Regions from separate parts of the Paenibacillus allorhizoplanae genome, predicted to be linked through region 2. Evidence: riboswitches for the same ligand, from Rfam matches in the RefSeq annotation. Region 2 holds a riboswitch; the other holds the start of a gene.
What was found. Region 2 has a riboswitch for cobalamin ahead of L6I86_RS17620 (DUF4430 domain-containing protein). Riboswitches for the same ligand answer to the same signal wherever they lie in the genome.
Positions count from the first base shown of each region.

Region 1: linked by a shared signal. The riboswitch ahead of L6I86_RS18985 (ABC transporter substrate-binding protein) and the one ahead of L6I86_RS17620 (DUF4430 domain-containing protein) in region 2 are both predicted to bind cobalamin.

Region 1 covers NZ_CAKMMW010000011.1:133,449-140,413, forward strand. Annotated here, with positions in the region: gene cobS (adenosylcobinamide-GDP ribazoletransferase) at 1-107, opposite strand, end outside; gene cbiB (adenosylcobinamide-phosphate synthase CbiB) at 86-1,081, opposite strand; gene cobU (bifunctional adenosylcobinamide kinase/adenosylcobinamide-phosphate guanylyltransferase) at 1,114-1,674, opposite strand; gene L6I86_RS18970 (nicotinate-nucleotide--dimethylbenzimidazole phosphoribosyltransferase) at 1,701-2,831, opposite strand; gene L6I86_RS18975 (ABC transporter ATP-binding protein) at 2,855-3,631, opposite strand; gene L6I86_RS18980 (FecCD family ABC transporter permease) at 3,637-4,674, opposite strand; gene L6I86_RS18985 (ABC transporter substrate-binding protein) at 4,674-5,690, opposite strand; cobalamin riboswitch at 5,846-5,997, opposite strand; gene L6I86_RS18990 (hypothetical protein) at 6,030-6,557, opposite strand; gene L6I86_RS18995 (aspartyl-phosphate phosphatase Spo0E family protein) at 6,621-6,887, opposite strand; gene L6I86_RS19000 (aminotransferase class I/II-fold pyridoxal phosphate-dependent enzyme) at 6,956-6,965, opposite strand, start outside.
Region 2 covers NZ_CAKMMW010000010.1:29,150-36,114, forward strand. Annotated here, with positions in the region: gene L6I86_RS17595 (LysR family transcriptional regulator) at 1-402, shown strand, start outside; gene uptA (undecaprenyl phosphate transporter UptA) at 718-1,317, shown strand; gene L6I86_RS17605 (thioredoxin family protein) at 1,394-1,960, shown strand; gene L6I86_RS17610 (MBL fold metallo-hydrolase) at 1,981-2,604, shown strand; gene L6I86_RS17615 (hypothetical protein) at 2,938-3,222, shown strand; cobalamin riboswitch at 3,363-3,557, shown strand; gene L6I86_RS17620 (DUF4430 domain-containing protein) at 3,707-6,874, shown strand.

The sequences.
Region 1 (6,965 bases), on a different contig from region 2:
ACGCGCTCAGTATAATCAATCTGCATGGGAATCGGCAGGCGCGTTAGGAATTGAAAGGCGGCTACACAGGCTCGCAGCCAGTCCATTAAAAAATGAGTACGACGCATAGGAGTCCTCCCATCACTACAAAACTGACGCCGTAGAGCATGCTCACGGCGTTCACGATATCCCGCTGCGTTCGCGGACGCAGCGGCCAGCCCAAGCGCGCGCGCTCACTCGCCGCGCCACCATAGACGTTCAGCCCGCCGAGCTCGATCCCGAGTGCCCCGGCTACCGCCGACTCCGGGATCCCGCTGTTCGGGCTGGGGTGTAGATGCGCGAAGCGGCGAATCGCCGCCGCCGCGCGCGGAGCTGAGAGGCCCGGCTTCGCCAGGGCCACGAGGATCAGCAGGACCCCGGTGAGCCGCGCCGGGATCCAGTTCAGGGCGTCGTCCCAGCGGGCCGACGCGGTGCCGAAATGACGGTATCTGTCATTTCGGTAGCCGACCATCGAATCCAGCGTATTCGATGCACGGTATAACATCGCCAGCGGCGCACCGCCGATGAGCGCATAGAACAAGGGCGCGATGACCGCGTCCACGATGTTCTCTGCGACCGTCTCCACGACGGCTCGCGTGAGCTCCTCCTCGTGGAGCGCATCGGTATCCCGGCCAACGATGTAGCCGGTGTACTTGCGAGCATCCGCGAGATTGCCTTCGCGCAGCGGATTGTAGACCAGATACGCGGCATCCTTTAAGCCTTTGATCGCCACCGTCGTGGAGATGAGCCAGGTTGACACCGCATACCCTAGCCACGGATGAATATCATTTGCGAAATGTACCAGCACAAGTACCACAATAAAACTCAATGTAATTGTGGACAGCATGAGTAGGAAGCCCTTCAAGCGCAGCCACTTTGGATGGATACCTTCTATGGGGCTCGTAATACTTTCTCTCGGATGCAGTCTTTCTTCTACCCAGCGGATCCAGCGTCCAATAAGTATGACGGGATGCGTAGGCCACTTTGGATCACCAATCAACCAATCTATTGCTATTGCAGCAGCCGTCATCCAGACGATTTCCTGCCATGTATATATCCACATAAGGGCTTCACCATTCCGCACTTACTTCTCTATTAGTCTAAAATGTAAGCTCTACTTTTTATTTCGATCGGGATACCGACGGTAACCAGAAAAACCTGCTGACAGACTTCAGCAACACGCTGATTCATCCGTCCAGCCAAATCTCTGAATTGACGGCCAAGCGGGTATTCCGGCACAATACCATCGCCTACTTCATTCGTAACTAAAATAAGTTGTCCACTGTAGGAGGACACGGCATCCACGAGCTCGTCAATTTGATTGGATACGAGTTGAACTGCATGGCTCTCCAGCTCGTAGTAGAGCAGCCAGTTCGTCAGCCATAGCGTCAGGCAGTCTACTAACACCACAGCACCTTCGCCGCTCTCCTGAAGCTGCGTGAGACAGTCTCGCAGCGCATACGGCTCCTCCCTGGTTTCCCAAGGGAATCCCGAGTGAAGCCTCTGCAGCTGGTGCAGACCCACCCGCTCCCTCATTTCCTCATCGTAGATGTGGGAGGTCGCTATGTAAATCCCCTGCTTGCAGCGATGCATAGCCAGCTTCTCCGCGAAGGAGCTCTTGCCGCTGCGCGCGCCGCCCGTTACCAGAACCGCCATCGTGTTCGCCTCCTTCTCTCTGCTTGTTACTCCCTCGAAACGCCTGCGCTTTCGAAGGTCGCCATTTCTTTCATGATCTTGCCTGCGGCATCGATCAAGTTGAACACAAGCACTGCGCCTGTGCCTTCGCCCAGTCGCATATCCATCTGCAGCATCGCTGCGAGGCCAATCGACTCGAGCACCTTCGCATGTCCCTGCTCTTGCGATAAGTGCGAGGCGAGCATGTAGGACGCGCTTAGCGGAGCTAAACGGCTCGCCACGAGCGCTGCGGTCGACGAGATGAAGCCGTCGACGACAACCGGGCAGCGATGCTTCGCTGCGCCCAAGATCACCCCAACAAGACCAGCGATCTCCAGTCCGCCGACCTTACTCAACACCTCGAGTGCATAATCACCGCTTGAACCTTCTTCTGCACTTGCTTTTGCACTTGCACTTGTACTTGTACTTGCACTTGTACTTGCACTTGCCCCACGCCCAAGCAGCCCATTCACGCCCAGCGCCGTATTCACAACCGACTGCTTGTGCAGCCAAGTCGCATCATCGATGCCGGTTCCACGACCTACAGCAATACTAGTGTCTAATCCCGTCAACGCACACAAGATTGCTGCGCTAGCCGTTGTATTACCAATCCCCATTTCACCCGTAGCGAAAAGTCGGTACCCTTTTGCCACCAAATCGTCCACAATTTCACTGCCAGCTACTATCGCTTGGGTCGTCTCCTCCAAGGTAAGAGCCGCTTCCTTCGCCATGTTGCGCGTGCCTTTTCTAACTTTGCGAGAGACAAGATTCGGATGCTCCAAATCTGCATTAACCCCCATATCCACACAAACCACATCAGCTCCGGCATGTCTAGCAAGAACATTAACAGCAGCCCCGCCATATAGAAAATTGAGCACCATTTGTGGTGTCACTGCCGCTGGGAAAGCACTGATGCCTTCCTCACAAACACCATGATCACCAGCCATGACAATAACCGCTTTTTTCTCAAAAGTCGGCATCACTTCACCTGTAATCCCAGCGACTTGGCGTGCGATGTCCTCAAGCTTTCCCAAGCTTCCTTGCGGCTTCGTTAATTGATTCAAATGGTCATTGGCTTGAACAGCCACCTCTTGATGGATCGGTTCAATCGCGTTAATCAAGTTATGTAAATGGTTCATTATCATCTTCCTCCGGACTCTCATTATTTCCCAGGTTGTAATAATATCTGAGGTACCTCACTAATAGGATGTTTAAGAACAATTGGCTCTGTTCCGTATACTTCAGCTATTAGTGTACTTGTAATAATTTCTGCAGGCGTTCCAATGGCCGTTACTCGCCCCTCATGTACGATCATCAATCTCGTGCAATACTGCGCTGCCAAATTCAAATCATGCAGAACAGCTATAACCGTTAGTTCCGACTCCTGCTGCCAAGAACGAATATAATCCATCATCTGTATTTGATATCCGATATCTAGAAAAGTAGTTGGCTCATCGAGCATGAGCAAGCTTGGCTGCTGGGCCATCACCTTGGCCAATGCAACGCGCTGCCGCTCCCCGCCACTCAGGCGTTCAATCGTGCGGTCTACAAGCCCTTCCAACTCAAGCTTTATGATAATAGCATCAATGAGTCCATCCGATTCAGTCTTATCTTCTCCTAGCCAATTCTGGAACGGGTAGCGTCCCATCTCCACGACTTCACGAACTGTGAAGCCAACTGGGGGCAACGCATCTTGCTGAAGTACAGCGAGCCATTTGGCCAATTCTTTGCGCGAATACGATGATACCTTTTTTCCTTTTAAAAGCACATTACCATGCATGACCGGATCCATGCCGGATAGGAGTCGCAGTAACGTAGATTTGCCGCTGCCATTAGGACCAATAATCCCAAAAAACTCCCCATGCCCGACCTCAAAGCTCATATTATCTAGCACTTGTTGTTCTCGAAAGCTCTGAAAGAGCCCCTCCACTTGAATCATCGTGATCAACCTCTTAACGTTTTCTTATCTTTATGGAGCAGATAGGCAAAAAAAGGTGCACCCAGAAACGCCGTAACTACCCCAAGCGGGATTTCCGTAGGACTAAGCAGTGTTCTAGCCAAGGTGTCTGCCCATAAGACATAGATCCCACCAACAATCGCGGATAACGGAATGATCAAACGATAATCCGGACCAACCAACATTCGTACCAGGTGCGGTACGATCAGCCCAACAAACCCGATTACCCCAGCCACAGAAACGGCAGCCGCCGTGATCAACGTGGAAGCGATTAGTACAATCAGTTTCGTACGTTCAACATGAACACCGAGATGTGCAGCTTGACGCTCTCCTAATGCCAGCAGGTTTAATGATCTTGCATAGCTTAACAGAATAACAACGCCTATTATGAGATACGGTGAAATCATATACGTATATGACCATCCGCGCATCGCTAGACTCCCCATGAGCCAGAAAATAATTTCATTAATCGTTTGATTTGAAATCGAAACCAAGAACGACACAAACGCCCCTAGAAAGGCTTGCATCACAACGCCCGACAAAATCAGCGTTTCCATCTTTAGCTTCCCTTCAATCATAGCTAGCTTCAAGACCAAGAACAAGGAAATAAGCCCCGTCGCGAAAGCCACAATGGGGATCGACCATTGCCCGAACCAGGCGAATTGCAGCCCGAAATAAATAAGAACAGCAGCCCCGACAGAAGCCCCAGAAGATACGCCCAGCGAGTAAGGATCAGCAAGCGGATTACGCAGAACCCCTTGAAAACCAGCACCAGCTACGGAAAGCACAGCTCCAACAAGAATGCCCAGTAACATACGAGGGATTCTTACTTTATTAATGATTTGTTCCGAAGATTGCGGCCAGTTCACCTCGATATGACTTCCTATCCAAGGCAGATGCTCCGCTAGAATTCCCACGATATGTGAAAGAGGAAGCTGAGCCGACCCGATGGATAAACTCACCACAATAGAAAGAAGAAGGAGTATAATGCATACTCCTCCTCCAAGCATCAATTTTCTTTTCATTATTTCACCAATTCAGGATAGATTCCTTTCGCCATTTCCAGTAGCCCATCCGTCAGTCTCGGACCTGGGCGACTTACAGAGTTCTGGTCGAGTCCTACCACACGTTTATTCTTCACGGCGTCAATCGCATCCCACCCACCGCGCGTACGAATAATTTCTTCCAATGGCTTCTTGCTCTTGAAATCGACAATCCCATTTGCGAACAAGATGACGTTTGGATTTTGCTGAATGATCTTCTCTTCACTGATCTCATACCAGCCTGCTTTATCGCCGGCTACGTTAATTCCACCTGCGATTTTGATTAACTCATCCATGAACTCACCGCTTCCTACGGTCCAGCCTGGAGCAAATTCCATGTATACTTTTTTCTTATTCTCTTGCTTCACATCTTTCACGGCATCGACAACCTTCTGACGGTCTGCTTTCATTTTGGCGACAACTTTCTCTGCTTGCTCTTGATGGTCCGTAATAAGTCCGAACGTTTGAATATTGTTCATCGCATCATCTACCGTTTTGGGATCTACTTTAAAGACGTTAATGTTCATCGCACGTAGATCCTCAACTGATTTAGCAGTCATGGAAACACCAGAGAAAACAATACTCGCATTCGAAGCAATGACTGCTTCCATGTTTGGTTTCGTAATGCTGCCTAGCTTCGGCTTCGATTTTGCTGCTTCCGGATAATCGTCAAAATCCGATACACCGACAATATTCGCCTCTAGTCCAATCGCAAACAGCGATTCTGTCTCTGATGGCGAGACCGACGCGATTCGCTCTGGTGCTTTGTCGAATGTAAACTCTTTGCCTGTCGCATCTTTTACTTTCAAAGGATATGTCGTTTTCTTTGCTGCAGCAGGTGCTGCCGTCGATGTCGTAGTTGGCGCCTTCGTCCCTACACCACCTAGTTTCGATGGATCCGTAATTTCTGTTTCCTTCTTCGCACATGCCGCTAACGAGATCGCGGTCGCAACCGCTAATGTAAGAATAAGACCCCTTTTGAAATTGCTCTGTTTCATCACTTAAACCCTCTTTTCCTTATTTTCAATTCATAGTCAAAATTAAAAAAGTCCCCTTGTTCACTAGGAACGAAGGAGACGATAAATCGCGGTATATGACAACGAACTTACGTGCGCTGCTTCCTGATTTAACGCGACCCTTTTCCTCGAAGGATGTTGTATCGGCACCATAGGCAGGTATCCTGACTCTCCAGACTTTCACAAGTCTGAATTACAGTGGCGGGACCGTGCCGGATTTGAACCGGCTTCCCCTAACTAGTAATGTTCCATTTGGAATATGACCAGTACCTACAGTTGCAAATTATACATTGAAACTATTTGTCGATTATAAATGTTCTCTTATTTTTGCGCAATAATTTGGATGACTTTCAATGCCTCGTCCATTTTCGGAGCATTCTGTGGAATGAACGCATATAACCCTTTACCTTCAAAACCTTGCTCTTTCATCCATTTGTTTCCAGTAAGCGGAATGCCGTACAGATGCTTCTCCGCTGCCTTACCTTCTTCTTTGATCTCGATAACCCCATCTGGATAATCCTTAGGGTTGATGATGTTATCCAACGAAACGAATCCCGCTTGGTTGCTCAAGCCTTTGAACTGCTCTTCTCCCAAAATGAAGATCCCGTTACCACCAGCAGCTAGCTCCACAATCATTTTTTCCAATGAAAAAATAGGTGATGTATTCAGCTTCACAGTAGGAATTTCACCTACCTTGGATTTCAAAGATACTTCCAACTTCTCCGCCGCTTCACTTGGAAACCCGTTAGGTCCCATCATAAACACTGATACATCTGCCTTCGGTCCACCACAAGCTGTAAGCATTAACATCATTCCTAGCATGACAACGAACAACCATTTTGCTTTCATGTGTATGTAATTCCCTCCGTCAAGTACTCTCTCTTTATCGATAATCGCCAGAAAAGTCGGTTTTCACCGACTTTTCTTTCCAGATGTCATATATTCATTTATTTTTTGATCCAGCATCGTACTTAATTCAACAACCGCATCAGATGTCATTTCTCGACCTTCCATGACCATCTGTTCCATTTTACGTCTCAAGGTATTGATCTCTTCTTCAAGTATAGCTAGGGAATTTTGCTTCTTGGCATTTCTGGTCAGCCAACGCTGTCCGAACTCTTGCTCGCGAATTTGAAATTGCTTCTGAAAGTTAGTAAGCTGATATTCCATAAAAGCCATGCTCATCCCTCCTTACTCTTAGAATACCAGTTTTCGTCTCCTATGAACATATGAATTTATAAAGAATATTATAATTTC
Region 2 (6,965 bases):
GGGGCTCCGGCGCTAGTGAAGCGCATCGAGCTGGAAGGCTGGGAAGCGATCGCACAGACACAGGTCATTGGATTTGGCAGCCGCTGCATTTATCAATCGTTGGCTTCCCAGGTACTGATGACGGACAAAGGGCTCTCTACGTTTACCGAAATGGCCTTCGACAGTACGGAAATGCTCAAACAGACGATGATGTGCGGCATGGGCCTCTCCTTGCTGCCTGTCACTGCTGTTCAGAAAGAGCTTGAAGCGGGTCAGTTGCTTCGCGTTGCGTCGGAGACAGCGATTCCGTTGGAACATGGGCTGATTCACCGTGCTGGCAAAGAGCTCAGCGCACCTGTGGAAGCTTGTAAATCGCATATCTTGGCTTATTTCAGCAATGAGTTGCATACAAGTAGAGGATAGCGGCATGTCTATGATAGAATGTGGATGGGATTAGAATAGGCAACACGTACAAGTTAGACCTCATAGGGGAAGTATTAGGCATTTAACAGGAAAAACTACAGCTAAATATGAGGATTTCAACGGAATAATTAGTATACATGGAAAATAACCAGCTATTTTGCGGATAATAGGTAATTTCGAGAGGAATAGGCGAATTTAGATGGATAAAATCAAGCTATTCTCTTTCTTTTGCTCCTTTGGGCCCAATTAGATGTATTTTTTCCAGCTAAGTAAGTAGCGAATGTAAGGGAAAGTGAAACGAAGAGAGGGTTACGCATGCATGATTTGATTCAAAGTGTTTTGGTATATTTGGAAGGTTTGGGGTACTGGGGGATTTTCCTTGGACTCATGTTGGAGGTCATTCCAAACGAATTGCTTTTAGCCTACGCAGGGTATCTCGTATCCAAAGGTCAAATTAACTTCGTAGGTGGCATGGTTTGTGCGGTTATCGGGGGGACGTTGGCCCAAATCGTGCTATATTGGATCGGGCGTTATGGCGGCAGGCCTTTTCTGGAGAGATACGGCAAATACCTGCTGATCAGCAAGCATCATATCGATGTGGCGGAAAGCTGGTTTAATCGATACGGTACGGGTATGATTTTTACAGCGAGATTTATTCCGATTGTGCGTCATGCGATCTCATTGCCAGGCGGTATGGCGAAGATGCCTTTGGGGAAATTCTCCCTTTACACGGCATTAGCTTTAGTTCCTTATTCATTCTTATATATTTATTTGGGCATGAAATTGAAAGACAACTGGGAGACGATTGGCGAGTACGCGGGGCCTTATATTAAACCATTGATCATCGCTGCTGTCGTGCTGACGATCCTTTATGCGGGCTATCAATTTTATCTCAAAAGAAAAACGAAAGTCTAGAAGGTTGATTTGGCGGTTTCGCCTTGCTTTTGATACAATGAATGAGAAATAGGATGATCCTGGGAGGATGACAACGATGGGTGCAAATCTTGCTAGTAAACTGGGTACGGGCTTGAAGCCGAAACAGTTTATCGAAAGTATGGAAAAAAATAAAGAGCAATTCTTAGCGTATTATGATGGCTTTGCTTGGGACAATGAAGAGGATAAGGAATATTTCGAATCCCTTAACAATCGCGATGATCTTCGCTGCTTGATTATTGCTGCTGACTGGTGTGGCGACGTTGTTCGCAACGTGCCTGTTGTTTTCAAGGCTTTGGAAGATAGCGGCATTCCAACGGAAGTTCTTATCATTGAACAAAACTATGATGTCATTGATCAGTTCCTGACAGGCGGCGGACGTGGGATTCCAATCGTCGTATTCACGGATACTGGCGGCTTCTCACTTGGACACTGGGGACCTCGTCCGAAGAACGTGCAAGCGGTTATGACGCAATTCAAGAAAGAAAATCCAGATCGCGATGCGGCAGATTATAACGAAAAAATTCAAGTAGCCAGAGCCGAAATGGGTCGTCAATATGGCGAAGGTAACGGATATCATGCTGTTATTGTGAAGGAACTTCGTTCATTGATCGAATCGTTCTAAAAGGTGAGGGTGGCATCACGATGATCAACATTCAATCCTTCGTCCTGGGTCCGGTTCAGACGAACGCGTACTTACTGTCGAATCCAGAGACGAATCAAGGTATTATTATCGATCCCGGTATGAATCCGAAGTCGCTGATCAAAAAAATTGCCGACATGGACATCGTGGCGATTCTACTGACGCATGCGCATTTCGATCACATCGGTGGCGTTGACGAGATTCGTAAGCTCAAAGGCTGTCCGGTGTATATTCACGACCTGGAAGCCGATTGGCTGACGAATCCGAAGAAAAATGGCTCCGCTCGCTGGCCTGAACTTGGGACTTTAGTTGAGACGGATCCGGCAGAGTTCGCGCTGGATGAGGGGCAAGTGCTGGAGTTCCTAGGTATTAAGCTCAAGGTGTTCCACACCCCAGGGCATTCACCGGGCAGTGTGAGTTTACTATATGACAAACACCTGTTCAGCGGTGATGTGTTGTTTAAACTATCGGTCGGTCGTACCGACCTGCTTGGTGGAGACAACAATACCCTGCTGGATTCCATCCAGGATAAGCTGTTCCTGCTAGATGACGACGTCATCGTCTATTCGGGGCATGGCGCCAAGACGACGATTGGCTTCGAACGTGAGAATAACCCATACGTGTAATTATTTGAAGGACTGCTCCCTCTGATGAGGGGGCGGTCCTTTTTGTGTTATATGGATGGGGAAGAGGAGTAAGTCGAAATAATCGAGTTGCAGGATGAGCAAGTGGAGATGTAGCTGTTGTAAGTCGAAATATTCGACTATCTCCTGATTATGCTCGTTCGCCCATGACACCCACCCAATTTATTTATAAACTGGGTATTTACCGTGTGCAACGTAGGTGCTTCCCCATAGACTGATGTTGTAAGCTATTCACCCAACTCCAACAATAACCTTTGAGTTAACCGTAAGCTTGAGAAAGTCCCTTTGGGGAAAATTTGAAGGAGGTGCTCTTCCATGGAATATGTTAAAGTCCCGAATTACCCAATGCAACCAATGCCAATGCCAACCCCGATGCCAATGCCAATGCCTACACCGCTTCCAGCGCCAGCGCCAATTATGCAACAACCGATGCACAATAATATCCACCTGCACGCGTCCTACCAACAAACTGAATTTGTGTTCCCGAAACCGGTTCACACGCAAGCTGTTGCTTGTCCTCCGAAAAACAATTCAGCCGCTAGTATCCTAGTACTTTTCATTTTGTTAGTAATTATTACACGCAGCATTTGTAGATATTAATTTACGGATTGCTCGGGTAAAAAGAGAGGTAATCCCGCAGGACCTAGGGGTCTTGGTGGGGTTGCCTTTTTGGGTGTGTGAAAAAAAGGATTGTCTATTACGATGAAGTCATGTACAATTCGTCATGATTACAAACAATTTCATAAACTAGCTTAATAGGTGCTTTCTGCTGAATCTAGCGGAAGCTTAATAGGGAAGTTCGGTTCAATTCCGATGCGGTCCCGCCACTGTAACGCTGAGCTAACAATCATAGCCACTCTCGATAACAAGAGGGGAAGGAGATTGTACAAGCGATGAAGCGAAGCCAGGAGACCTGCCTGATAAGTATTTTATTTTTTTTCTCACGAGGATGGGAGGAAGATGTTTCTTTGCATTTGCCAAAAAGAATGGTTAGTCGTTAGATTAACACGATTCTTACAAAGACATCTTTCCTCTGGAACTCGGGGAAGGGTGTTTTTTTTGTTTATCCACTATTTTAAGGAAGATGAAGGTGATTAGTTTGTTCCGTTTGATGAAAAAAGGTGTTTCAGCACTATTAAGTTTGGCTCTCATTACTTTATTAATCGTCCCGCAATCTGCGAGAGCAGTCGATGCAAATCCAAGTACGAAATTGGATACTATGATCTCGGATACCGTCTCATTTTATGAGCAAAATCGGTCTGAACTCAATTCTTGGTGGCAGATGGTGGCGCTATGGGGATCAGGGGAAGATCTGCATAGTAGCAAATGGACGCTGCCTTCTTGGGAACAAAGTGATCCTGGCGATTTACTAGAAACAGATAGTAGTACATACCATATCAATTTAATTTTTGGTTTGTTGGCTATGAATCTCGATCCCTCTCACGCATGGGAAACCAATCGTAATTTGTATAAAGAGTTAGCAGCACAGCAAGATCCTTCAACGGGTTCCTTCGGTGGTTCTAATCGACAGATTTGGGCGATGCTTGCTCTGGATACAGGCAAGAAAAGGGGACATAACGTTGGGAGCTGGAACGATGCAGCCAAAGAAAAAGCGTTAAGTTATTTACTTAGCTTACAGTTGTCTGATGGCGGGTTTGCTTTCTTTGGAAGTGAATCAGATACAGACATTACAGGAATGGCGTTGCTTGCACTTGGTAATTATCAATCCAATAGCGCAGCAGCAGCTGCAATAGTACGCGCAAAAACGTTATTGAAGCAAAGGCAGTTAGACAATGCTGGGTTTAATTCCGCGGGTCAATGGGGTTACGGCGACAACTCGAACAGTTGGGCCACATCGGTATCAGGTTTGGTCGCAGTTGGAGAAGACATGTTGTCCGCAAATTGGTTGGTTAAGGGTCAAACTGTTGTTGATGCGGTGTATAGTTTCCAACTGCCAAATGGAGCTTTTACTTGGAAAGTAGATGAACCTAGCCAGAACTTAATGGCAACAGAACAAGTGTTAATCGCACTAACAGATATTCAGCAGGGTAAATCAGTTTGGCAACGTTTGGCGGATAAGCCAAATCTAACTACCGTACAAATAAACGTTAATGGTATTAATAGTCCGATACTGCCACAACAGTCGATAACTGCAGCAGTCTATGGCAGTCAGCCAACGGCCATGGATGCTTTGAAACAAGTACTTGAGAAGTCCAACATCAACTTTGTCATTCAAAACAGTAGTTATGGCCCCTATCTCTCCTCAATTGCAGGTCAAGCTGCAGGAACTCTTGGCGGATACGACGGTTGGATGTACAAAGTTAACGGGGTATCACCGCAAGTCGGTGCAGCAGATTATATTTTAAATGACGATGATATCGTTACGTTTTATTATGGGCGCTGGCCTTCCATTGCGATCGCTTCGAAAACGAATATCGGAACGCTAAACCCGAGCTTGCAGATTAAGCTAGTTGGCGATACGTTCACCTCTGGTGCTAATATAGCAGCGGGTTGGAGCTTCGATCCTGGCACTACAGGTTTGACGATTGATCATATAACGCAAGAAAGCAACCAACAAAATATTACTATTACATTTGCAGGTCAAGGACAACAAGGGACGCTAACACTCAAAGCATTACCTGCAGCTTTGGTCAGTAGTTCGGCAAGTAATAAATTGACCATTCATAATGTGAGCACTTCGGGTGATCAGATTGTCAATGTTGGCGCAAATGAGTCCAATGTAACCTTTTCGACCGATGAAAATGATCCAGCCACGAACAAAATTACTCTTTCATTCACGACACCATTTTTGCCAGAGGTTATTGCTAAACGAGGCAGTACGGAGTTGGACATACCGGCTTATACAGAAGTTAAATCAGTTGCGTGGAATAATAAGATTCAATTGCCAAGCATTCTGAGTACAACCGATAATTCCGTAACGAATAAAGTGAACGGAGTACTAACCAGCAGCGGTAGTAGACTAGACAGTATCGATTCACGCATTAAAGTGGGTGGTGATAGCCGCATCCAGTTTAATCAACACGTTACACTGAAATTGAAGGGGATGGGTGATCGTAACGCCGGTTTCATAGATGAAAACGGTAATTTCACTGCAATACCTAAATATGACAACAGCAACTATCGAAACGATGATGTGTATGCTTACAGTGAGAATGGCGATTTAATTATTAAAACGAAGCATTTCACGGAGTTCTTAGCCTTTAAATCGACGTTAGTAACAGCGCCTGGTCCTGGTGGTGGACCTGGACCTAGTACTACACAAAAGGTTACACTTTCTGTTGAAAAACGCTCTCTGGGTGAAGGAGATATCATTGCTCCAATAACGGTTACCTTGCAATCTGGCGATACAGCGTTTACGTTGCTACAACGAGTACTTGGCACCCAAAGTACAGCTCTGTCTTATACAGGTTCAGGTGCAAGCATCTATGTACAATCGATTGATCACTTAGGGGAGTTTGATAAAGGACAGCTAAGTGGCTGGATGTACTCCGTTAACGGGGTCTTTCCAGAATACAGCGCGGGTATCTACACATTACAGAATAACGACGTTCTTCGTTGGCAGTACACGAAAGATCTTGGAAAAGACATTGGTAATGCCTATACCCCGCCAGTAGGAGGGGGTAGTGGTAACGTTGTTAACCCTAATAACCCTGGTAAGCCAGCGGAACCTACCGAAGAGACCAAAACAACACTGGCTACAAAATATGAAGATGCTGTTGCTATTTCCAGTTGGGCACTGGAAGCTGTAGCTAATGTCACTACCTTGGGATATATGGAAGGTACCGGAACTAATTTCGAGCCGAAACGCGAATTAACAAGAGCAGAGTTTGCGGCACTCATAGTCCGTTATACAGGAAGTGAGTTAGTAACTGGTGAGTCAGATTTTGACGATGTTAGCACAGAAGATTGGTATTTCAAGTATATCGTAACCGCGAAATCGAAGGGATTGATCACAGGGATTTCAGCCCATGCCTTCGCACCGAATCAAACGATTTCCAGACAGGAAATGGCTGTAATTCTGGGTCGTTTACAAGGTATTGCGATGGAGGGACAGCTAGCGGTTGACCTTAAAGACCAATCATTTGTTGCTGACTGGGCATTACCATACGTTAATCAAGCTATTAAATCCGGATTATTGACAGAGGATAACGGATATTTCAACCCGTTGCTTCCTGTAACCAGAGAGATGGTCGCAGTGGTTATTATGAGACTGCACGAGCAGAAAAAGTAGAACGGACTTTAACGAAGAAGGGGAGAAATCCTCTTCATTCCCGGTCGGATGCAATTGCGCATTTGGAAGTAAAAAACAGCACCCCCATGGT